Regions from separate parts of the Myxococcus sp. AS-1-15 genome, predicted to be linked through region 1. Evidence: riboswitches for the same ligand, from Rfam matches in the RefSeq annotation. Region 1 holds a riboswitch; each other region holds the start of a gene.
What was found. Region 1 has a riboswitch for cobalamin ahead of K8625_RS28380 (acyl-CoA thioesterase). Riboswitches for the same ligand answer to the same signal wherever they lie in the genome.
Positions count from the first base shown of each region.

Region 2: it holds a riboswitch for cobalamin, as region 1 does, so the genes downstream of both, K8625_RS26570 (aspartate aminotransferase family protein) here and K8625_RS28380 (acyl-CoA thioesterase) in region 1, are expected to answer to the same signal.
Region 3: it holds a riboswitch for cobalamin, as region 1 does, so the genes downstream of both, K8625_RS11005 (hypothetical protein) here and K8625_RS28380 (acyl-CoA thioesterase) in region 1, are expected to answer to the same signal.

Region 1 is NZ_JAIQDF010000011.1:371,063-378,426, forward strand. It holds gene K8625_RS28370 (hypothetical protein) at 1-199, opposite strand, end outside; gene K8625_RS28375 (hypothetical protein) at 373-1,056, shown strand; gene K8625_RS28380 (acyl-CoA thioesterase) at 1,222-1,641, opposite strand; cobalamin riboswitch at 1,767-2,005, opposite strand; gene K8625_RS28385 (S1C family serine protease) at 2,124-3,464, shown strand; gene K8625_RS28390 (FHA domain-containing protein) at 3,452-4,420, shown strand; gene K8625_RS28395 (DUF4130 domain-containing protein) at 4,509-5,612, shown strand; gene K8625_RS28400 (hypothetical protein) at 5,767-6,573, shown strand; gene K8625_RS28405 (aldo/keto reductase) at 6,590-7,364, opposite strand, start outside.
Region 2 is NZ_JAIQDF010000010.1:318,093-325,456, forward strand. It holds gene K8625_RS26565 (MDR family MFS transporter) at 1-1,305, opposite strand, end outside; cobalamin riboswitch at 1,487-1,701, shown strand; gene K8625_RS26570 (aspartate aminotransferase family protein) at 1,966-3,330, shown strand; gene K8625_RS26575 (aldehyde dehydrogenase family protein) at 3,327-4,886, shown strand; gene K8625_RS26580 (acetyl ornithine aminotransferase family protein) at 4,908-6,287, shown strand; gene K8625_RS26585 (CoA transferase subunit A) at 6,299-7,207, shown strand; gene K8625_RS26590 (CoA-transferase subunit beta) at 7,197-7,364, shown strand, end outside.
Region 3 is NZ_JAIQDF010000003.1:375,195-382,558, forward strand. It holds gene K8625_RS10990 (FHA domain-containing protein) at 1-1,059, opposite strand, end outside; gene K8625_RS10995 (ubiquinol-cytochrome c reductase iron-sulfur subunit) at 1,211-1,702, opposite strand; gene K8625_RS11000 (cell surface protein) at 1,699-2,427, opposite strand; gene K8625_RS11005 (hypothetical protein) at 2,424-3,800, opposite strand; cobalamin riboswitch at 3,985-4,201, opposite strand; gene K8625_RS11010 (MXAN_6577-like cysteine-rich protein) at 4,221-5,834, opposite strand; gene K8625_RS11015 (TonB-dependent siderophore receptor) at 6,168-7,364, opposite strand, start outside.

The DNA.
Region 1 (7,364 bases):
GCGGTCGGGAGGCCTCCAGCTTCTGGAGCTCCAGGGGCTGGAGGGACTCGCGGAGGTTGGCGAGCTTGTCGGCGAGCGCGCCGTCGTCCGGGAAGGCCAGGAGGAGCGCCTCATAGAGGTCGAGCGCCTCGACCAGCTCTCCACGGCGCAGCGCTCGGTCGGCGCGAGCCTCCATCTCCACCCGGGCTGCAGGATTCATCTCGGCGCGAGGTTACCCGTGCCCGACGGGGATGTCACAACGAAGGCGCGCGGGCCTGACTTCACGGTGAGCCGGGCCGGTGGGCCTCATGCCCGTGAAGCCGTGTCTTCTGGGTATCCATGGGTTCATGCGGCCTGGCGCGTGAGTGGCCGCGTCCGGGGCTCGGGGGGCCTATGCTGCGCGGTGTGAGCCTCTCGTGGGTGGCAGGCGGGTGGTTGTTGCTGTCGGGCGCGCTCGGGACCGAGCTGCGGCGCGACGGCTACGTGCTGCGTCCGCCCGAGGGCTTCCACATGGTGCGGTGGGAGCCGTACACGGGCTCGGTGGCGGGGGCGGTGACGTTGGACGCGGAGACGCCGAGGTCCTTGTCCGCGGCGCTCGCGGATGGCGAGGGCCCGGAGGCGGCGACGATGTTGGTGTCGGTGGTGGAGCGCGGCTTCTCCGCGAGCCCGTCCGAGCGTGACGACTTCGCGTCGGCGGTGATGCAGCACTTCCAGCGGGAGCTGGGGGTGGTGCTGTCGCCGGAGCGCGTGGACCGGATTGGAGGCGATGCGCCGCGCGTGGAGGTGCTGGGGACGCTGCGGGACGCGGGGCAGACGCGCACGGTGCTGGTGGCGGGGCTCGCGTCCGAGGGGCGGCACGCGGTGGTCGTCGTCAGCGCGCCCGCGGTGCGCTGGGAGGTGCTGGCGCCGAGCGTCCGAGCCTCGCTGGAGACGTTCCGCCTGGAGCCGACGACGACGCCTGGCGTGGTTCCCCGGCGCTTGTTGGGCGCGCTCGCGGGGGCGCTGGCCGGTGCGCTGGTGGCGTCATACGCGGCGTGGCGCCGGGGGCGCGCGGGGCGGATGGCCTCCGAGTCGTGACGACCGCGCGGCTCGCGCACGAATGAATCCCCGGTGGCGCCCTGGGCGGCGCCGCGAGCGGGCCGCCTCGGAGGCGGGCGGGTCCCCGCGTGATGCCATCTGCTGGAGTGCGCGCCGGAGCCCGAGGAGCCGGCCCCGGCGCGGATTGCGTTTCAGGGCTTCACGTCACTGCGCACCCGGCTCGGGCAAGAGCGGGGGCACGGCGGTGGGCTTGCGGTGCTCATCCAGCGCCACGAGCACGAAGCGCCCGCGCGTGCACAGCTCCCGCGCGCCCGTGAGCAGGTCCTCGGCGAACATCTCCACGTCCACGGTGACGGAGGTGCGGCCCGTCGCCGTCACGCGGCTGACCAGCTCCACGAGCTGCCCCTGCTGCACGGGCATGTGGAAGTCCACGCGCTCGCTGGACGCGGTGACCACGGTGCGGCGCGTGTAGCGGCTGGCGGTGATGAACGCGGACATGTCCATCCACCTCAGGGCCTGACCTCCGAAGAGGGTGCCGTAGTGGTTGGTCTGATCCGGGAACACCATGTCCACCATCCGCGTCTCGGTGGCGGAGGAGGGGAGGGACGGCTGCATGTGACTCATGGACGGACTCCTGGCCCACGGGCCTCCCCGGACATGAAGACCTCCGAGGGCGGCGGTGGGCCGCGAGGGATGGCCTGACCTTCCCGCGAAGGCCGGGGGCGAAGCGCCACCCGGGGCGCTGTCCGCGTCCCAGATGGGCTCGAGGCAGGTTTTCGGGCTCCGTGGGCCTCCCACCACCCGCCCCTCATCGCGGCGCGTGCTGGCGTCCTAGGCGCCGCCCCTTCCCAGCCCTCGTCTGCCGAGGACCAGTGCGTTCGACGGCGTTCGTTCCCACTGACCGCTGCGGGGCAGCTCCGGATTCACACCGGATTCCCTTGCTAAACCTCGTGGACCCCCACGAGGCACCTCGGGCGGGGCGGACCCTACCCGCTGCCCGGCGCGTCGCCAACAGGGCAGGTGGGTCGACGAGCGCACCGGAGGCCTCATGCCCCGCCACTCGGTACCCCCGCGCGCGCGGCGCTGGGATAGCGTGCGCCGCATCCATGTTCGTCTTCCTCCTCGTCGCCGTGCTGGGGCAGGCGCCGGCCGTCGCCCCATCCGAACCGGGCGCGCCCTCCGCCGTCCGAAGCCAACCCGACGTCGTGCCCGCTCCCGCGCCCGAGCCGCCTCCGGCCGTGTTGCCCCCGGCCACCCACGAACTCTTCCAGCGCATCCAGAACCGCGTCGCCCAGGTGCGCATCATCGAGCGCCGCTCGGGCACGCGCTCCTCCATCGGCTCCGCCTTCTTCGTCTCGGGCGACGGGTACGCCATCACCAACTACCACGTGGTCTCCGACGTGGTGCTCCACCCGGAGGACTACACCGCGCAGCTCGTGCTGCGCACCGGCGGGGAGCCCGTGCCCGCGCGCCTGGTGGACGTGGACGTGGTGCACGACCTGGCCGTCATCCGCATGGATGAATCGGTGAAGGACTACTTCGTCCTGGAGGACCGCGAGCCGCCCCAGGGCGCGCGCCTGTTCGCCATGGGCAACCCCCATGACCTGGGCACCACCATCGTCGAGGGCACGTACAACGGCTTCATCCAGGACTCGCTCTACGAGCGCCTGCACTTCAGCGGCGCCATCAACCCGGGCATGAGCGGCGGCCCGACGCTGACGGGGCAGGGCACCGTGGTGGGCGTCAACGTGGCCACCATGGGCAACCAGCTGGGCTTCCTGGTGCCGGTGCACCGCGCGAGGACGCTGCTCGGCCGGGCGCTGAAGATGGCGCCGGACGCGACGCCCGCGCTGCTGGAGACGGTGCGCGCGCAGCTCATCGAGAACCAGCAGCGGCTCACCGAGCAGATGCTCGCGGCCTCGCTGCCGAAGCAGGCCCTGGGCAGCTACCACGTCCCGGGGCGGTGGATTCCCTTCCTCAAGTGCTGGGGCGACACGCCGCATGACCCGGAGGTGCCGTACACCGTGACGAACTACCAGTGCTCGTCCGAGGAGGACATCTACCTGTCCTCGCGGCACCGCACCGGCGTGGTGGCCTTCCTGCATCAGCAGGCCTCCAGCCAGGAGCTGGGCGCGCTGCGCTTCTCCGCGCTCTACACCGCGCTGTTCTCGCAGGACCCGGACACGGTGGAGGCCTCGCGCGAGGACGTCACCAACTTCCGGTGCACCTCCGAGTTCGTGGACGTGGGCGGGCTGCCCGTGCGCGCGGCCATGTGCCTGCGCGCGTACAAGCGCTTCCCGGGGCTCTATGACCTGGTGCTGCGCGCCGCCGCGCTCAACGCCAGCACCAGCGGGGTGGACACCAGCCTCACGCTGGGCGGCTTCACGGCGGACAACGCGCGCAAGCTGGCGCGCCGCTACCTGGAGGGGCTGTCGTGGACGAAGTGATCTTCCTGGAGGTGTTGGAGGGTGACTCCGTCCACACGCGTCACCGGCTGGAGCGCTTCCCGGCCACGGTGGGCCGCGCGTACTCGAACGACGTCATCCTGGATGACCCGAAGGTCTCCGCCGAGCACCTGCGCATCGACCGCCGCGAGGACGGCGCGCTCGTGCTGCGCGACGTCGGCAGCGACAACGGCACCTGGCGCGTGCAGCCCTGGACGCAGCTGGCGGAGCTGGAGCTGGCGCCCGACACCCGCGTGGCGGTGGGGGACACGGTGCTGCGCTTCCGGGCCCGCAACCACGCGGTGCCGCCCACGGTGGTGAGCACCGTGTCCGGCGAGCCCCGCGAGCGCGTGTTCGAGCACCCGCGCGCCTTCCCCGTGGCGATGCTGTCCCTGCTGCTGTTCAGCGCGCTGGCGTCCTACCTGGGCAACTACGCGCGCACGGACTGGGGCGAGCTCACGGTGGCCCTGGTGATGCCCCTGACGCTCACGCTCCTGTGGGCCGGAGGCTGGGCGGTGGCCAGCCGCATCTCCCGTCGCCACTTCCACTACCGCGCGCACGCGACCATCGGCGCGCTGGTGCTGCTGGGCGCCGTCGCGCTGCCGCTGCTGGTGGCCGCGCTGGGCTTCAGCCTGGGCCTGGGCGCGAGCCTCTCCTGGGTGTACCACGCGACGTTCCTGCTCCTCATGGGCTGGGGGCTCTTCTGGCACCTGCGCTACGTGGCGCGGTGGGAGCCGGCGCGGCTGGTGCGGGTGCTCGTCGTGGTGACGCTGGCCTTCGGCGCCGTGTCGCGGGCGAACGATTTGCTGGGCAACGAGCCCTTCAGCACGTCGCTCGACTTCTCCCGCACGCTGCTGCCGCCCGTCTTCCGGGTGGCCCGCGCCCAGCCCGTGGAGTCCTTCTTCGAGGACCTGGACGGGCTCCAGGAGCAGGTGGACGCGCTCGCCAAGGAGGAGTAGCGCGCGACGACGCCCTGGGTGGGCTGGCGGTGTCAGACCTGGAAGGTAGCCTGCGTCGCTCGGGTGGTCGAGCGACCAGGAGGTCCAGGTGCGAGTGAGCGTGGCGCCGGAGCTGTCGTCGTTCCGGGAGGTGGCGCGTGGGTTGTTGGTGCGCGGCATGCCTCCGGACCGGGTGGAGTTCGAACAGGGGCAGGGGGCGTGGACGCAGTGGGTGGACCCGCTCCTGTCCGGTGGTGGCGCCCGGGCCGTCCCGGCGCTGCCCGCGGACTTCCTGTCCCTGGCGGAGAAGGTGGTGTGTCACCGGGATCCGGAGCGCTTCGCGCTGCTGTACCGCGTGCTGTGGCGGCTGACGCACGGTGAGCGGCGCCTCCTGGAGAAGGACGCGGACCGGGACGTCCAGCGGCTGCGGCGCATGGAGCGCGCGGTGCGGCGGGACCTGCGGGAGCTGGTGATTCGCGTCCGGTTCCATCGCGCCGCCTCGGATGGAGAGGCGCGCCATGTCGCGTGGTACCGGCCGGAGCACCTCGTCGTCCGGCTGGCCGCGCCCTTCCTCGTGGGGCGCTTCCCCTCGCTCCACTGGAGCCTCTTCACGCCGGACGCCAGCGCGCATTGGGATCGGGCGAGGCTGTCCTTCGGCGCGGGGCTCGTGTTCCCGGAGCCTGGGCCCTCCCCGGCCCGCGCCGCGTCGCCGGACCCGGTCCACGCGCGGCCGCGGGTGTTGCTGCTGGGGGACGTGCCCGGCACCCGGGAGGAGGGAGACGCGGCGTGCTTCGTGGGGCCCTCGGGCCGGCTGCTGGAGCTGGTCCTCTCGCGCGCGGGGCTGCGGAGCTCGGACCTGCGGGTGTCCCGGGCCCGCTGGCCGGGGCGTCGCTCGGGCGCGCTCAGCTGGCCGGAGACCCGGGCCCTGCGGGAGGAGCTGGCCTCGGAGGCGGCGCGGGTGCGTCCCCGGCTGCTGCTCGCGTTGGGCGGCGCCGCGGGGCAGGTGCTGCTGGGACCGGGCTTCCGGCTGGACGTGGGGCGGGGGCGGCTGGTGCCCTCCGAATGGGCTCCCGGCGCGCTGGCCACCTTCGCGCCGTGGGACGTGCTGCGTCGGCAGGACCCTCGCGAGCGCGCGGAGGCCCGCATCCACTTCGAGGCGGACGTGCGCGCCGCGGCGCAGTGGCTGAAGAGCCCGGAGGCCCTGGGCTCCTGAGCGGGCGCACGCGGGCGGCCTCGACAACGCGCGAAGCCGCCCTCCATATCGACAGGGCTCCTGGATGATTGCCTTCCGGAGGGCACTGCAGCCGGGCGCGTGAGCGCGGTGCTAGCCTCGACCTGGCCCAGGTGCGCTTCTCGGAGGGGACGCCATGCGTCGTTCAGCCCTGACCCTGTTGTTGCTGTTGTGCGCCGCGTGCGCGCGGACCTCGTCGGTGGTGCCGCGCCGCGGCCCCCCCGTCACCGTCGTCCCACCGGAGCTGGCGCTCGAGTCCGGTGACTCGCCCTGGGCCATCTCCATGCCCTTCGGCCTCGCGCAGGATGGCAGCGCGCTGGTGCTGCGCTTCCTGGAGCGGGCCGAGGCGTCCGGCGCGCGCTACCTCAGCAACGTGCAGGTGGTGTTCGTCGCGGACGACGCGGGCACGTCCATGGAGTGCCGGACGAACCTGATGCCGGAGGGCACCATCCCCCCGTGGAAGCCGCTGATCCGCACCGCGATGGCCGCGGGCGAGTACGCGCCGCTGAAGCTCGTCAGCCGTCCCGTGCCGGACGTGGTGGTGAGCTGCCAGGAGACGTGGGCCGTCACCATGGTTCCCCAGGCCGTCCGCGTGTCCAACGTGGGTGGCGCGCACCCGGGAGAGCTCACCATCGGCGGCAACATGGTGCGCCGTCCAGAGGTGCGCTGCGGGCCGGTGGCCACCCTGCGCCTGCTCACGCGCTACGCCTTCGAGGACGCCGTCGGCTACGTGCCCCCGCGCATCGAGCGGATGGGCGAGCACCGCCCGGAGCTGAAGCTCCAGGAGACGGAGGCGGAGTGCTACCCGAGGGACCCGGCCTCTCCCGGCGTCAACCGCATCGAGGCGATGGCCTATGGCGGCGCCGGACCGCGCGCCGCGTTCCTGGACGGCCCCATGACCCCGATGGAGGCGCCCAGGTCCGCACCTCAGATGGACCTCTGAGGTGCCCGCGCGCGGCTCACATGCCGCGCAGCGCGTGGGGCTGGTATGGCGCCTCGAGCTGCTGAAGCTCCTCCGCCGTGAGCTTGAGGTCCACGGCGCGCACGGCGTCCTCCAGGTGCTCCGGCTTCGTGGCGCCGATGATGGGCGCCGTCACCACCGGCCGTGACAAGAGCCACGCCAGGGCCACCTGCGCGGGCGGCACGTTGCGCGCCTCGGCCACCTTCCGGTTGGCCTCCGCCACCTCCCAGTCACCCGGCTGGTCATACAGCACGGGCGCGTACGCATCCGTCTTCGCGCGCGTCGTGGAGCTGCGGTCCGTGAGCGACTTGCGGGAGCCCGCGAGCAGCCCGCGCGCCAGGGGAGACCACGGGATGACGCCGATGCCCTCCGCCTCGCACAGGGGCAGCATCTCCCGCTCCTCCTCGCGGTAGACCAGGTTGTAGTGGTCCTGCATGGACACGAAGCGCGACCAGCCGTGCAGGTCCGCCACGCCCAGCGCGCGGGCGAACTGCCACGCGAACGTGGACGACGCGCCCAGGTAGCGCACCTTGCCCTGGTTCACGAGCTGATCCAACGCCGCCAGCGTCTCCTCCAGCGGCGTGTGCGGGTCCATCCGGTGGATTTGATACAGGTCGATGGTCTCCACCCCCAGGCGCTTGAGGCTCGCCTCGCACGCCTGGACGATGTGCTTGCGAGACAGGCCCCGCATGTTGGGCCCGTCCCCCATGGGGAAGTACACCTTGGTGGCGAGCACCACCTCCTCCATGCGCGCATACCGTCGCAGCGCACGA
Region 2 (7,364 bases), on a different contig from region 1:
GAGCAGCGCCACGCCCAGCGTCATCCCGAGCTGACGGAAGAACGTGGCCATCGCCGTGGCCACGCCGATGCGCTGGGGTGACACCGCGTTCTGGATGGCCAGCGTGTAGAGCGGAATCGACGGTCCCAGGCCCACGCCCACCAGGACCATCTTCACCGTGACCTCCGTCTGCGTCGACGTGGGCGTCAGCGTGAACCCCATCACCGTGAAGCCCACCATCAACACCACCAGCGAGCCCAGCATCAGCCCCTTGTACCGGCCGATGCGCGACACCAGCTGACCGCTGAGGATGTTGCCCGCCACCACGCCCAACGTCAGCGGCGTCAACGTCAGCCCCGCGTGCGTGGCCGACAGCCCCACCACGTTCACCATGAACAGCGGCAGGAACACCACGCCCGACAGGAACACCGCGCCGATGACGAACACCGCCGCGTTCCCCAGCGCGAACGTCCGGTCCTGGAACAGCTTCAGGTCCAGCAGCGGCTCCTGCGCGCGCCTCTCCTCGCGCAGGAACAACACCGTCCCCGCCGCCGCGAGCGCGAACAACCCCAGCACCTGCCACGAACCCCACGCCCAGCCGCCACCGTGCGCCACCTGCTCCGCGCCACGCCCCAGGCTGAGCGCGAGCAGGAGCGGCACCACCGCCAGCGCCAGCAGCACCGCGCCCGTCACATCCAGCCTCCCGCGCGAGGCCCCCGGAGGCTTGAGCGCCGGCATGCGCGAGAGCACGAGCGCGAGCGCCACCGCGCCCACCGGCAGGTTGATGAAGAACACCCAGTGCCACCCCAGCCGGTCCGTGATGAAGCCTCCCGCCAGCGGCCCCACCACGCTCGACAGGCCGAACATCGCGCCGAACAGGCCCTGGTACTTGCCTCGCTCGCGCGGCGGATAGAGGTCCGCCACCACCGACAGCGACGCGGTGAAGAGCGCCGCGCTGCCCACCCCCTGCACCGCGCGGTACAGGATGAGCGTCAGCGTCGAGCGCGACACGCCGCACAGGAAGCTGCCCAGCAGGAACACGACGATTCCCGCCGCCAGCACAATGCGCCGGCCCAGCAGGTCCGACAGCTTCCCCCACACGGGCACCATCATCGTCGACGCGACCAGGTACGACGTCGTCAGCCATGGATAGAGCGCGGGAGAGATGCCCAGGTCCGCCTGGATGGAGGGACCCGCCGTGGCGACAATCGTCTGGTCCAGCGCCGCGAGCAGCAGCCCGAGCAGCGCGCCCGACATCGTGAACACCCTCTGTGCACGGGTGAACGTGAAGGGCGCGGCGGCGGTGTTCGCGGCGGACGGAGCCATGGTCTGGAGGCGTCCTCCGACGCGGAGCGCCACCGATGAAGGTGACGCCTGCGCGCGGGATGCGCCAGCGCTCATGCACGGCAGGTTGCTCGTCGAACATCCCCGCGCACCGGCAGACGTCACGTCCCCGCGCGTCGAGCGCGCACCGGCGCTTCGCTTGACAGTCCGAAGAGGCGAACAGTACATACCGCCCCATGTTGGTGCTCGGACCTCGGTCCGAGCTTAAAAGGGAACCCGGTTCGAATCCGGGGCTGCCCCGCAGCGGTAAGTGAGAACGAGCCTCGTCATCCGCACTGGTTCCCCTGGGGAGCTGGGAAGCGACGAGTCGTAGGAAGCCGGCCCCCAAGGCCGAAGCGCTCACGAGCCCGAAGACCTGCCCGCATCCGACCGTGGGAGAAATCCACGGACGGTTTCGACCTGGAGCCGCGTGGGACGGCCGGAAGGTTCGAGCGGCGCTCGTGCCTCGACGGGCCCTCACGCACGCTCGACTTCTCCGACCTCCATCCCCCGTGTCTCCAGTCGCCCGTGGGGGCGAAGGTCGGTCCGTGGGCTCCAGTCGGGGCCTGGTGTGCGCTCACGCGCGCATCGTGACTGCCCTTCTTCCACGCGGGAGCCCTGTCGGGCGACCTCCGGTCGTCCGCGCTGCGTGGAGGACGGACGATGCGGGACGAAGCCAGGCACACGGTGCGCTACCCCCAGGGGAACGTGCTGCTGCGCAATCTCGCGCGCGACTTCCCCGTGGTGACGCACGGCCAGGGCGTCCACCTCTTCGACGCGAGCGGCAAGCGCTACCTCGACGCCTCCGCCGGTGCGCTCGTGGCCAGCGTGGGTCACGGCAACCGCGAGGTGGCGGACCGCATCCATGAGCAGCTGCTGCGCGTCGCCTACGTCAACGGCACCCACTTCACCACCGACGTCACCGAGGCGCTCGCCACGCGCCTGTGCGCCCTCGCGCCCCAGGGGCTCACGCGCGCCGCGTTCCTCGGCTCGGGCTCCGAGGCGGTGGAGGCCGCGGTGAAGTTCGTCCGCCAGCTCTGGGTCGAGCGCGGCCAGCCCCAGCGCGGCAAGGTCATCGCGCGCGTGCCCGGCTACCACGGCAACACGCTGTACGCGCTCTCGCTGTCGGGGCGGCCCCACTACAAGACCTTCTTCGGCCCCCTGCTGGCGGAGGTCGTCACCACGCCCGCGCCGTACCCGTACCGCTCCGGGCTGGAGGACTACGCGCGCGACGGCGCCGAGCACTACGCGCGGCTGCTCGAGGAGACGATTCGCCGCGAGGGCCCGGACACCATCGCCGCCTTCATCGCGGAGCCCGTCATCGGCTCGTCCGCGGGCGCGTCGCCTCCACCGCCCGGGTACTTCGAGCGCGTGAGCGCCGTGTGCCGCGAGCACGGCATCCTCACCATCGCCGACGAGGTCATGTGCGGCTGCGGGCGCACCGGCCGCTTCTTCGCCAGCGACCTGTTCCACTTCACCCCGGACGTGCTGGTGCTCGGCAAGGGCATCAGCGGGGGCTACGCGCCCTTGAGCGCGCTGCTCATCCGCGAGGAGCACCTGGAGGAGCTGCGCCGGGGCTCGGGCGGCTTCATGCACGCGCAGACGTACCTCCAGGCGCCCGCGATGACGGCGGCGGGGCTGGCGGTGCTCGACTACTACGAGCGGCACGACCTGGTGGCCCACGCCGGGCGCGTGGGCGCGCACCTCCAGCGCCGCCTGCGTGAGGCGCTGGGCGCGCTGCCGCATGTCGGCTCCGTGCAGGGCGTGGGGCTGATGGCCGGCATCGAGCTGGTCGAGGACACCGCGAGCAAGCGCCCCTTCCCACGCGCGCGCAAGGTCATCGAGCGACTGCTGTCGGCGCTGTTCGAGCGGGGGCTGGTCCTCTGGTCCAACACGGGCCACGCGGACGGGACGAACGGGGACCTGCTCATGGTCGGCCCCCCGTTGGTCATCACCGAGGCGGAGGTCGACGAACTGGTCGACACGCTCGCCCGCGGCATCCACCACTTCTTCCAGGAGGCGTCATGAGTTTCCGCATCACCTACTCGGTGCTGGAGGCGGACCTGTCCGCGCTGCACGCGCAGTTCGACGAGGCGCTCGCCGCCGTGCGCTCGACGCTGGGCGGAGAGCTGCCGTCGTGGCTCGGCGGCGAGGCGTTCCGGAGTGGAGACCTGCTTCAGAGCCGCAACCCCGCGCGGCCGGACGAGCTGCTCGTGTCCGTCCACCGCACGCCCGTGGCCGAGGTGGACCGCGTGGTGCGCGTGGCGCGCGAGGCCCAGCGCGGCTGGGGCGCGACGCCGTGGCAGGAGCGCGTGCGCATCCTCCGCCGCGCCGCGGACCTCATCTCCGAGCGGCGCATGGAGCTGTCCGCGCGCATGACGCTGGAGGTGGGCAAGAGCCGGCTCGAGTCGCTCGGTGACGTGGAGGAGTCCGCGGACCTGCTGCGCTACTACGCGGGTCAGCTCGAGCAGGCGGAGGGCTACTCGCGGCCCATGGCGCGGCTGTCCCCCAACGAGGACACGCGCAGCGTGCTGCGGCCCTACGGCGTCTTCGTCATCATCTCGCCGTTCAACTTCCCGCTCGCGCTCGCGGCGGGGATGAGCGGCGGCGCGCTGCTCGGCGGCAACAGCGTCATCCTCAAGCCCAGCGAGGAGACGCCCTGGTGCGCGGAGGGCCTGTACCAGGCGCTCGTCGACGCGGGCCTGCCTCCGGGCGTCTTCCAGGTCGCGCACGGCGAGGGCGAGGCGGTGGGCGCGGCGCTGGTGCGCCACCCCGGCATCGACGGCGTGTCCTTCACCGGCAGCAAGGCGGTGGGCATGGAGCTGCACCGGCGGATGTCCACGGGCCGCGTGCGGCCGTGCCTCCTGGAGCTGGGCGGGAAGAACCCCGCCATCGTCTGTCGCGACGCGGACCTGGAGGCCGCCATCGAGGGTTGCTTCCGCTCCGCCTTCGGCATGTCCGGTCAGAAGTGCAGCGCCCTGTCGCGCATCTACGTGCATGAGTCGCTGTACAACGCGTTCACCGACGGCCTCGCCGCGAAGGCGCGTGACGCGCGGGTGGGTGACCCGTCGCTCGCGTCCGTCTTCACCGGTCCCGTCATCAACGCGGCGGCGGTGAAGCGCTTCGAGCGGGCGGTGGACGAGGCCCGCCAGGACGGCGCGGTGATTGCGGGAGGTGGACGTCCCCGTCTGGAGGCCGCGCTCGAGGAGGGCCACTTCGTGGAGCCCACGGTGGTGGCGCTCTCGCACGGACATCGCCTCATGCGCGACGAGCTGTTCCTGCCCTTCGTCGGCGTGACGCGCTTCTCGACGTTGGACGAGGCGCTCCTGCGGGCCAATGACTGCGACTACGGCCTCACCGCCGGCATCTTCAGCCGCGATGCCGAGGACGTGGAGCGCTTCATGGCCCAGGCCGAGGCGGGCGTCCTCTACGCCAACCGCCGCACGGGCGCGACGACGGGCGCGTGGCCCGGCGTGCAGTCCTTCTGCGGTTGGAAGGGCAGCGGCGGGTCCGGCAAGGGCGGCTGCGGCCCCTACTACGTCGCTCAATTCATGCGCGAGCAGGCGCAGACACGGATGGGCTGACGCCCTCGACAGGAGACCCCCATGACCATGCTCCATCCCGAAGTGAAGACCGCCCTGCCGGGGCCGAAGGCGCGCGCCATCATCGAGCTGGACCAGCGCTTCAGCTCGCCCTCGTACATCAAGGAGTACCCGCTCGTCGTCGAGCGCGGCGAGGGCCCCTGGGTCCACGACGTCGACGGCAACCGCTTCCTCGACTTCATGGCGGGCATCGCCGTGGCCTCCACGGGCCACGCGCATCCTCACGTGGTGAAGGCCGTCCAGGAGGCCGCGGGCCGCTTCCTGCACATCTGCGGCACGGACTTCTACTACGACGCCTTCTCGAAGCTCTGCGCCAGGCTCGCCGGCTACCTGCCCGAGATGGGACCCAAGAAGGTCTTCCTCACCAACTCCGGCACGGAGGCGGTCGAGGGCGCCATCAAGCTCGCGCGGCACCACACGCGCCGCCAGTACATCGTCGCCTTCAAGGGCGGCTTCCATGGGCGGACCTACGGCGCCATCTCGCTCAACTCGTCGAAGGTGGCCCAGCGCGCCTTCTTCGGGCCGCTCCTGCCCGGCGTCATCCACGTCCCGTACGCGAATCCGTACCGCTGTCCCAACGGCTGCGCGCCCCAGACGTGCGGCGACGCGTGCAACCCGGCCCTGGCGCTGGAGCGCGAGTGGTTCGTCAACCACGTGGACCCGCGCGAGGTGGCCGCCATCTTCGTGGAGCCCATCCTGGGCGAGGGCGGCTACGTGGTGCCCCCGACGAGCTTCCTGAAGGAGCTGCGGCGCATCTGCGACACGCACGGCATCCTGCTCGTGTTCGACGAGGTGCAGTCGGGCATCGGCCGCACCGGGCACATGTTCGCGGCGGAGCACTTCGGCGTGATGCCGGACATCCTGCTGTCCGCCAAGGGCATCGCCTCCGGCATGCCGCTGGGCGCCATCATCGCGAAGGAGTCGGTGATGACGTGGCCGCGCGGCTCGCACGGCAGCACCTACGGCGGCAACCCCGTGTGCTGCGCGGCGGCGCTCGCCACGCTGGACGTGGTGGAGGGGCTGCTCGACTCCGTGCGCGCCACCGGTGCGCTGCTCCAGCGTGGGCTGCGGGAGCTGCAGTCACGCCACCCCGTCATCGGCGACGTGCGCGGCGTGGGCCTCATGGTGGGCGCGGAGTTCGTGGACCCCGCGACGCGCGAGCCCGCGAGCGCCTACGTGGGCGAGCTGGAGCAGCTCGCGTTCCGCAAGGGCCTGCTGCTCTTGTCGTGTGGCAAGTCCACCATCCGCTTCGCGCCGCCGCTCGTCGTCGGTGAGCACGAGGTGGCTGTCATGCTGCGCATCCTCGACGCGTGCCTGGGCGAGCTGTCGCTCGACCTGTCCAGGGCCGCGCCCGCCCGGGCCGCGGCGGGGGTGAAGCTGTGAAGCCAGGGGCCGTGGACAAGCGCTGCTCCATGCGCGAGGCCATCTCGGCCAGCGTCAAGGACGGCAGCTCCATCGTCATCGACGGCTTCACGCACCTCATCTGCTTCGCCGCGGGCCACGAAATCATCCGCCAGGGCGTGAAGGACCTCACCGCCATCCGGCTCACCCCGGACCTGGTCTACGACCAGCTCATCGAGGCGGGCGCGGTGAAGAAGCTGGTCTTCAGCTGGGCGGGCAACCCCGGCGTGGGCAGCCTGCACGCGCTCCGCCGCCGCGGCGAGGCGTCCTCCTCCGAGCGGCTGGAGCTGGAGGAGTACTCGCACTTCGGGCTGCTCTCGCGCTTCCTCGCCGCGAGCGCGGGGCTGCCGTTCTGGCCGCTGAGCAACTACCAGGGCGCGGACATCGCGCGGGTGAACCCGGCCATCAAGACGGTGCGCTGTCCGTACACGGAGCGGGAGCTGGCCACCGTGCCCGCGCTCCACCCGGACGTGGCCATCATCCACTGCCAGCGCGCGGACATGGAGGGCAACGCGCAGGTGTGGGGCCTGCTCGGCTCGCAGAAGGAGGTGGCCTTCGCCGCGCGCAAGGTCATCGTCGTGGCCGAACAGATTGTCCCCACCGAGGTCATCCGCAAGGACCCCAACCGCACGCTGGTGCCCGGCATCATCGTGAGCCACGTGGTGCACGAGCCCTGGGGCTGTCACCCCAGCTTCGTGCAGGGCTTCCATGACCGGGACAACGACTTCTACGTGAAGTGGGAGGACATCTCCCGCAAGCCGGAGACGTACCGCGCCTGGCTGGAGGAGTTCGTTTACGGCGTGAAGGACCGTCAGGGCTACCTGGCGAAGCTGGAGACGGGGTTGCTCGACAAGCTGCGCGCGAAGGCTCGCGTCTGCGAGGGGGTGGACTATGGGTACTGAGAACAACGTCTCCACCGCGTCCGAGCGGATGGCGTGGCGCGCGGCCCAGGAACTCCACGACGGTGACGTGGTCTTCGTGGGCATCGGCCTGCCCAACCTCGCGTGCAACCTGGCGCGGGCCACGCATGCGCCGGGCCTGTTCATGATCTACGAGTCT
Region 3 (7,364 bases), on a different contig from region 1:
GGCGCGGCGCTCGGCGACGTCGGGCGGGTGGAAGCGCTCCAGCGAGCGGCGCAGTCGCTCCTGCGTGGCGCCGCCGTCGCGCGGGGAGAACTTCTGCACGCCGGTGGCCACCAGGTGAGCCACCGCCGAGCACGCGTCCAGCATGGGCTCCAGCCCGTCGCCCTTGGCGGAGGTGTTGACGTAGAGCACGCCCTGGTACGGGGCCTCGGAGCCGATGGGGATGCACAGCACGCTGGCCACGCCGTAGAGGATGACGCTCTCGCGCGCGGCGAAGCGGCGGTCGTCGCGCACGTCGCCCACCGCGAGCGCGCGGCCCTGGCGCAGCGCCTCGTCGACGATGGCGTCGGACACCGGCACCTCGCCCTTGGCCAGCCGTCCCCGGTGGCGCACCGCCGCGGGGACGAGCGCGCCCGTGGGGTGCTTGAGCAGCACCACCGCCGTGGTGGCGTCGGTGCGCTCCAGCAGCCGGTCCATCGTCAGGTCCAGGAAGGTGGACAGCGTGGTGGCGGTGGAGAGCGCCTCCGCGGTGCGGAACATCAGCACCAGCGTCTCCTGCGCCACGCGGGGGCTGGCCGGGGGGACGAACGAGGCCTGCTGGTTGAAGTCCTCGAAGGGCACCGGCCCCACGTTGTCGAGCAGGCGCAGCACGTCCGCGTCGCGCACGCTCTTGGCGAGCAGGACCGAGGGCCCCACGTCCTGTCCGTGGCCGAAGCGCACGACGCCGCCGGCGCCCAGGTCCACCATCTCCGTGGCGGCGTTCTCCACGGTGTTGGGCTGGCGCACCGCGAGCGTGTTCTCGCCCAGCGCCACGGAGTCGCCGGGGGACAGCTGCCGGGAGCCCTGCAGGGGCGCGCCGTTGACGCGGCTGCCGTTGCGGCTGCCCAGGTCCTCGATGCGCAGGATGTCCGCCTCCACGTAGAGGCGCGCGTGCCGGCGCGAGACCAGGTCTCCGCCCAGCACGATGTCGTTCTCGTCGGCGCGGCCCAGGCTCGTCACGCCCTCGGGCAAGTCATAGGACGTGTCGAAGTAGCCGGGCCCGTTGATGATGATCTGCCACATCGAATCCCCGACATTACACGACTCTCTCTCAACGTAAGAGAGGGAGACCTGTGCCCCGGAGGGGGACGGGGCTGACCCGGACTCCCGGCGCAAAGCCCCGTCGCCGGGTCAGGACTGACAGTGCGCCGGGCCGCTCCCTCGGGTGCGGGGCTCAGCGCGGCCGGTGGATGAAGACGGACGCGCCTTGCCGCACCGCGGTGAACGCCGCCAGCGGCCGCCGGGCCGGGCCCTGGAGGACGGCGCCGTCCAGGGCGAAGCGCGAGCCGTGACAGGGGCACTCCACCACGCCCTCCCCGGGCCGCCAGTCCACGCCGCAGTCGCCGTGCGTGCAGATGCGCCACAGCGCCACGAAGCACCCGGGCGTCGTGTGGACGAGCAGCACGTCCAGCAGGGCCTCGGGCGCGTGCACCCGGGCGTGGCCTCCGGGGGACTCGAGGCCCGGATGCGCTTCGAGCCGCACCTCCACCCAGCCCTCGGCGGCGGTGCCGGGCTGGGGGAGGTCGGGGCAGGAGGCGCCCTCGGGCGGAGGGGCCAGGACGATGGCCTCCCGCCACTCGCCGCCGCACCCCGCGCCCAGCGTGGCCAGGGCACAGCCGCCCCGGGCCAACGTGAGGAGCGCGGCGCGGCGGTCCAGGTCCGTCATGGCGCGGCGGTCAGCGACACGCCGTTCACCACGGCGACGGCGTCCAGGTCGAACCCCGCGGAGGTGCCCGCCGAGCCGTTGGTGCCCGCGTCGACGATGCGCACGTAGCGCGCCCGGGCGAGGCCCACGGTGGCCAGGTCGAACCCGTCACCGCCGGCCACGGCGGGGTCCGTGGCGCTGATGCCAGCGGCGGGGTTGGCCGTCACGGGACGCACGCCCGCGCAGCCCGGGTAGTTGTTCGTCGCGTCCGAGGGGGCGCAGGGGAACTCGTGCCACTGCACGCCGTCGTCGCTCACCGAGACGCGGCCCCGCTCGGTGAAGGCGCGCGGGCCTCCGGCGATGAGGAAGCCGTTCTCGAAGACGAGCAGGTCCACGCCCGGGCCATCCACCACCGCGAGGTCCGTGAAGCGCAGGGTGATGGAGCCACCCTGCCCCAGAGAGAGGACATCCAGCGAGCCGCTGTCCAGCCCCGCGCCCACCGGCGCGCCCAGGACGATGGACGGGAAGCGGTCCTGTCCGAAGCCCGCGCCGGGGCCGGGCAGGTACTCGACCACCTCGTCGGCGTACGGGTCCGCGGGCCGCGAGGGGCTCGCGTCGGTCCCCGAGTCACCGGGCCCCGCGTCGTCGTCCGTGACGGGAGCCTCGTCCCCACCGCACGCGGACAGGCTCAGCGCCAGGGCGAGCACGGTGCCGCGACCGAACCACGAGGAGGCGCGCGTGCTCACGGCGCCACCTGGAGGCGCACCAGGCGCCGGCCGTTGCGGTCGGACACGCCGACGAGCACGTCGGAGCCGAGCGCCTTGAGCATCCGCACCGTGGTGCACTGGTTGACGTAGGTGAGCACGGGCACGCGCGCGCCCACCGTCACGGCGTCATTCGCGCCGACCGACAGCGCGTAGCGGGACACGTCGGTGGCGACGAAGTCGTAGTCCGGGGGAGCGTAGGCGCCGCGGTTGAGCACCACGCCACCGCCGAAGGCCGCGACGTCGTTGAAGTCGCTGCCCACGTCGACCTTCGCCTGGGTGCCCAGGTCCAGCGGCGTGCCGCTGGTGATGGCGGTGGCGAGCGTCGTGGGCGCCACGCCGTGGAGGACGTTGACGAAGTTCTGGTCGAAGTAGCCCAGCGCGGCGACGCCCGTGTCCGTCACGGCGGTGAAGCCGCTGCCCACCACGTCACCCTGCGGGAAGTTGACCGCGCGCACCGTGCCCATGGGGTCCGTGGACGTCACGAGACCATAGACAGCCAGGTCGGAGGCCGAGCCCAGACCGCCGCCGTTGACGAGCACCGCGCTCAGCTCCCCGGACGTGAAGGCCGCCGCGGAGAAGTTCTTGGGCGCGACGACGAAGCTCGAGTTGGCCGGCGTGGCCAGGTCATACGCGGCGACGTTGCCCGGCGAGCCCGTGGCGCCCAGCGTGTAGCCGGTGAAGACGCGCAGGCCGTCGTTGATGACGTAGCCGTTCGGGTACACCGTGGCGCCGCCCTCGCGGTCCGCGGGGGTGATGATGTCGAAGAGCTTCGTGGTGCCCGGCAGCAGGTCGGGCCAGGTGCCCAGCGAGTACAGCGCGGCGTCCTTGCCCCGTCCCTGGATGCCGTAGAACGCATACGTGGGACCCGGAGAGGCACCGAGCGCGAGGATGTCCGGCGACAGCGCCACGGACTCGGCGGCGACGAAGCCCGGCTGGAGCACGAGCGTGCCCAGCTTCGGGTCCAGCGGCACCGTCGCGCAGTCGACCACCACGGGGCCGGCATCCGGCTCACCCGCGTCCGGCGCACCTGCATCCGGCTCACCCGCGTCGGGCGTGCCCGAGTCCGGCTGACCCGCGTCGGGCGTGCCGGAGTCCGGCGTACCAGAATCCGGCGTCCCGGAGTCCGGCGGGCCCGCGTCGGGCGTGCCCGAATCCGGCGTCCCCGCGTCGGGCGTCGGGGTGGTGGGGGCAGGCTCGGTCTCGCACCGCTCGTCGACGCAGACCCACTGCTGCCCCGCGGGGGCCTCGCCGTTGTCGGCGCGGCAGTCGAATGGGTCGACACACTCCGGGTTGCAGCCGGTGCCGAGCAGGGCCACGGCGAAGGAGGCCACGGCCAGTGATGCGGACTTCATCCAAGGTTTCGCGCGCTTCGATTCAGCCGTCTTCATCTGCGTCCTCGTCCCTCTCCGCCCCCACGGGCGGGTGGGCTTCCAGGAGGACGCGGTCGAAGGCGGGCACCCGAGCACCCCACGGTGCGCGGTGAATGGGCTGACGCCTCCGCCGCCTCCCCTCGGAGGCCTCGGTGATGTCCGTGCCCAAGGGGCACGGGTCCACGGCAGGTTTTCGGACTCGCAGGCGCGGGAGCCCCGGAGGGCGCCCACCTAGTGGCCGTCGCTTCCCAGTCCCGTGAGGGACCAGTGCTTCAATGACGGCGGTCGTTCCTGCACACCGCTGCGGGGCAGTCCCGGATTCGCACCGGGTTCCCTAGAGCCGCCGTGGTTCGCACGACGGCACCGAGGACGCGGCCGGGATATGGCGGGCGACAGGCATTGTCAATGGAGCGCGGTGACGTCGATGGCGTTGGACACGGGGCGTCGAGGGTCCACCGGGCACGCCTCCAGCGCGGGGCCCTTCGCGGTGGGCGTGGAGGAGCCCCTGCGCTCGGTGAGGGTGCCATCACCGACCTCCACGACGAAGACGCGGCCCGCGTTGGTGTCCGCCAGGTACACCGCGCCTCGGGACACGGCGAAGCGGCTGGCCACCGACAACAGGCAACCCGGTGCGCCGGGCTGACAGCCAGGATTCAGCGCGTAGGAGGCCACGGGGACATCGTTCTTCACCAGCACCAGCCCCGTGGAGCGAACGGACGTGGCGAGGTAGCCGTTGGCCGTGTCGTAGATGGCCTCACCGATGCAGGCGACCACGAGCTGGTCACCGACGGCTTCCACGTAGCCCGCGTTGAGGCAGCGCTCCTGGCCCAGGTCGATGGCGCTGACGGCGCCGGTGGCGGGGTCGATGCGCGCGAGCATGCCCGGCCCGTTGGGGCGGTAGTCGTTGGCGGGGTTGAGGTTGGTGAGCGCCACGTACACGTGGGTGCGCGTCGCCGTCACCGAGAACGGCAGGGGCATGGAGCCCGTGCCGTCGAAGGGCTTCAGGTCCAGGCCGGTGAGCGACAGCGTGTCCACCTTGCGCGGCTGCGTGGGGTCGGAGATGTCCACGCGCGCCACGGCGTTGCCGTGCTGGAAGTTGGAGCTGCCGGTGCCGAAGAGCGGGATGTAGAGCAGATCGCCGAAGCGCGCGAGCGCCTGGGGGCTGGTGTTCGGGCCGAGGTTCAACTGCCCCACGGTGCGCAGGCCCAGGCCGTTGCCGTGGGACGGACCGTCACGGCGGAGCACCTGGAGCGTGTTGTTCACCGAGTCGATGACGTACACGTGGGGCGGGTCCACGAGGATGTCATTGGGGGAGCCGGACACGACGCCCAGCGAGTCCTCCTCGACGAGCGCGCCCAGGTTGCCTCCAGGCGCCTGGAGCAGCTTGCCGTTGGTCATGTCCGCGCCGAGCACGAAGCCATCCCAGGACGCGAGCGCCTGGATGCCCGCGCCGAACTCTCGGCGAGGTCCGAGCTGGTCCGTCCCCGCCTGGAGGCCCACGAGCTGTCCGTTGGTGAAGCACGCGGCCACGACGTCGTAGGTGCAACGCCCGGAGCGGCAGGACTGCGCGTCGGGGCACACGTTGCCGCAGGCGCCGCAGTGGAGCGCGTCCGTCTGGCCGTCCACGCACGCGCCGGAGCAGCGCAGCAGCCCCTCGGAGCAGCCCTCGCGACAGGTGCCGGACTCGCAGACCTGCCCGGCGGCACAGGCCGAGCCACACGCGCCGCAGTGCGCGACATCCGTCGCGGTGTCCACGCAGGCGCCACCACAGGACTCGGTGCCCGCGCGGCAACCACAGGCGCCGTCCTGACAGACCTCCCCCGAGGAGCACGTGGTGCCACAGGCGCCGCAGTGCGCGGTGTCGCTCCGCGTGTCCACGCAGGCGCCGTCACAGACGACGAGGCCGGAGGTGCAGACCACGCCCTCATCCGGACAGCCCGTGAGCACGAGCGCCGAGACACAGAGCAGCGACAGGACGAGCAACCTGGGCGCTACGAAGGAAGGAACAGGAAGCATCGAGTCCTCAGGAAGGGGAAGGCAGGCGCGGCATCACCGCGAACGACCGGTGCCAGGGAGAGCGAACACATGCGACGCGCACCTCGCGAGCGGGCCCCACGGACGAACCGGACGCGAGGAGCGTGCGTGCGAGATGCCCCCTGCGAGAGGACGGCGCTGCAACGGGTGCCGTGAACGACCGGCATGGGCACGCGAGCGCGCAGGGCGCGCAGCTCATGAGCCGAGCGGCCCAGCGAGAGTTGCGCGGGCGGCTGAGAGGACCGCACACCGACTGGCGACGGCGCGGTGTCACCTCGCACGCCACGCGCTCCGGAACAACTCCGGCGTCCGGGCTCACGGAGCGCGCGGTGCATTCGAGCCCTCGGGAGCAGAAGGAGCCGGCTCGAGCGACACCGCGAGCGTCGCGTACGCCGCGCGCCCTGGCAGCGGGAAGCCGGTGAAATCCTGCACCCGCGCGTCGAGCAGGTTCTTCACCTCGACCGACAGCGTCACCTCGGGCCTGCGCAGGAAGGTGCTGGAGGCCCCCACGCTCCACAGCGTGCGCGAGGGCAGAGAGCGCGTGCCCGTGCGGTTGACGAACTGCGACGCCTGATACAGCACCTCGGTGCGCGCGTTGAGCCACTCCGGCCCCGCGCGCAGGCGCCCCACCCACTTGTGTCGCGGGCGATTGGGCAGGTCCTGGTTGAAGTAGCGCGGGTCTCCAAACCGGTTCTGCGTGCGCAGCCACGTGTAGCCACCGCTCGCCGACAGCCACGAGAACAGCCGCGCCTCCGCCTCCAGCTCCGTGCCCCACACCCGCGCGGCGTCGAAGTTGTACGGCCGCGCCATCATCGGTGGATACAGCTCGTACGCGATGAGGTCCTCGTAAAGCGCCGCGAACCCGCCCGCCGTCATGCTCCACCGCGGAGCCCCCGCCACCGTCGCCTGGGAGTCCCAGACCACCGCCGCGTCCGCGTAGAGCGCCCGCTCGGGCCTCAACCCCGGATTGGGCAACAACGTCCCCTGACGGATGTACAGCTCCAGGAACGACGGCGCGCGATGCGACTGTCCCGCGTTCGCCCGAAGCCCCACGCCTCCGCCCAACGACAGCCACGCGCCGACCTTCGGCGAGAACAACCAGTAGGGCCCCACCCGCTCGAACCGCAGCGACGGCACGACGCTCAACACGTCAGCCACCAGCGCCCACTCGTCCATCACCATGACACTGCCACGCCACCAGCTCGCGGACTGCGCGCCCCTCGCCTGGGTGACCTGCTCTCCCGACGACGCCACCGTGGCCGTCAGCGCATGCCCGCCCCCGAGCAGCGTCCGCCCCTCCACCTCCACCCCACCCACGACATGCCGCTGCGGACCTCCCGCCCCCAGCAGCCCCCCCGTCACCTCCAGGCCATCGCGACGGAAGAAGCCCCTCGCACTCGCCTGCGTCCCCGACCACCGCACGCCCAATGACAGCCGGTCCAGGTCCTGTCGCCCCGCGGACTGGGGGTTCTGCACCGTGCCCGGAATCGCGCGGTCCTCCAGCGACAGCTC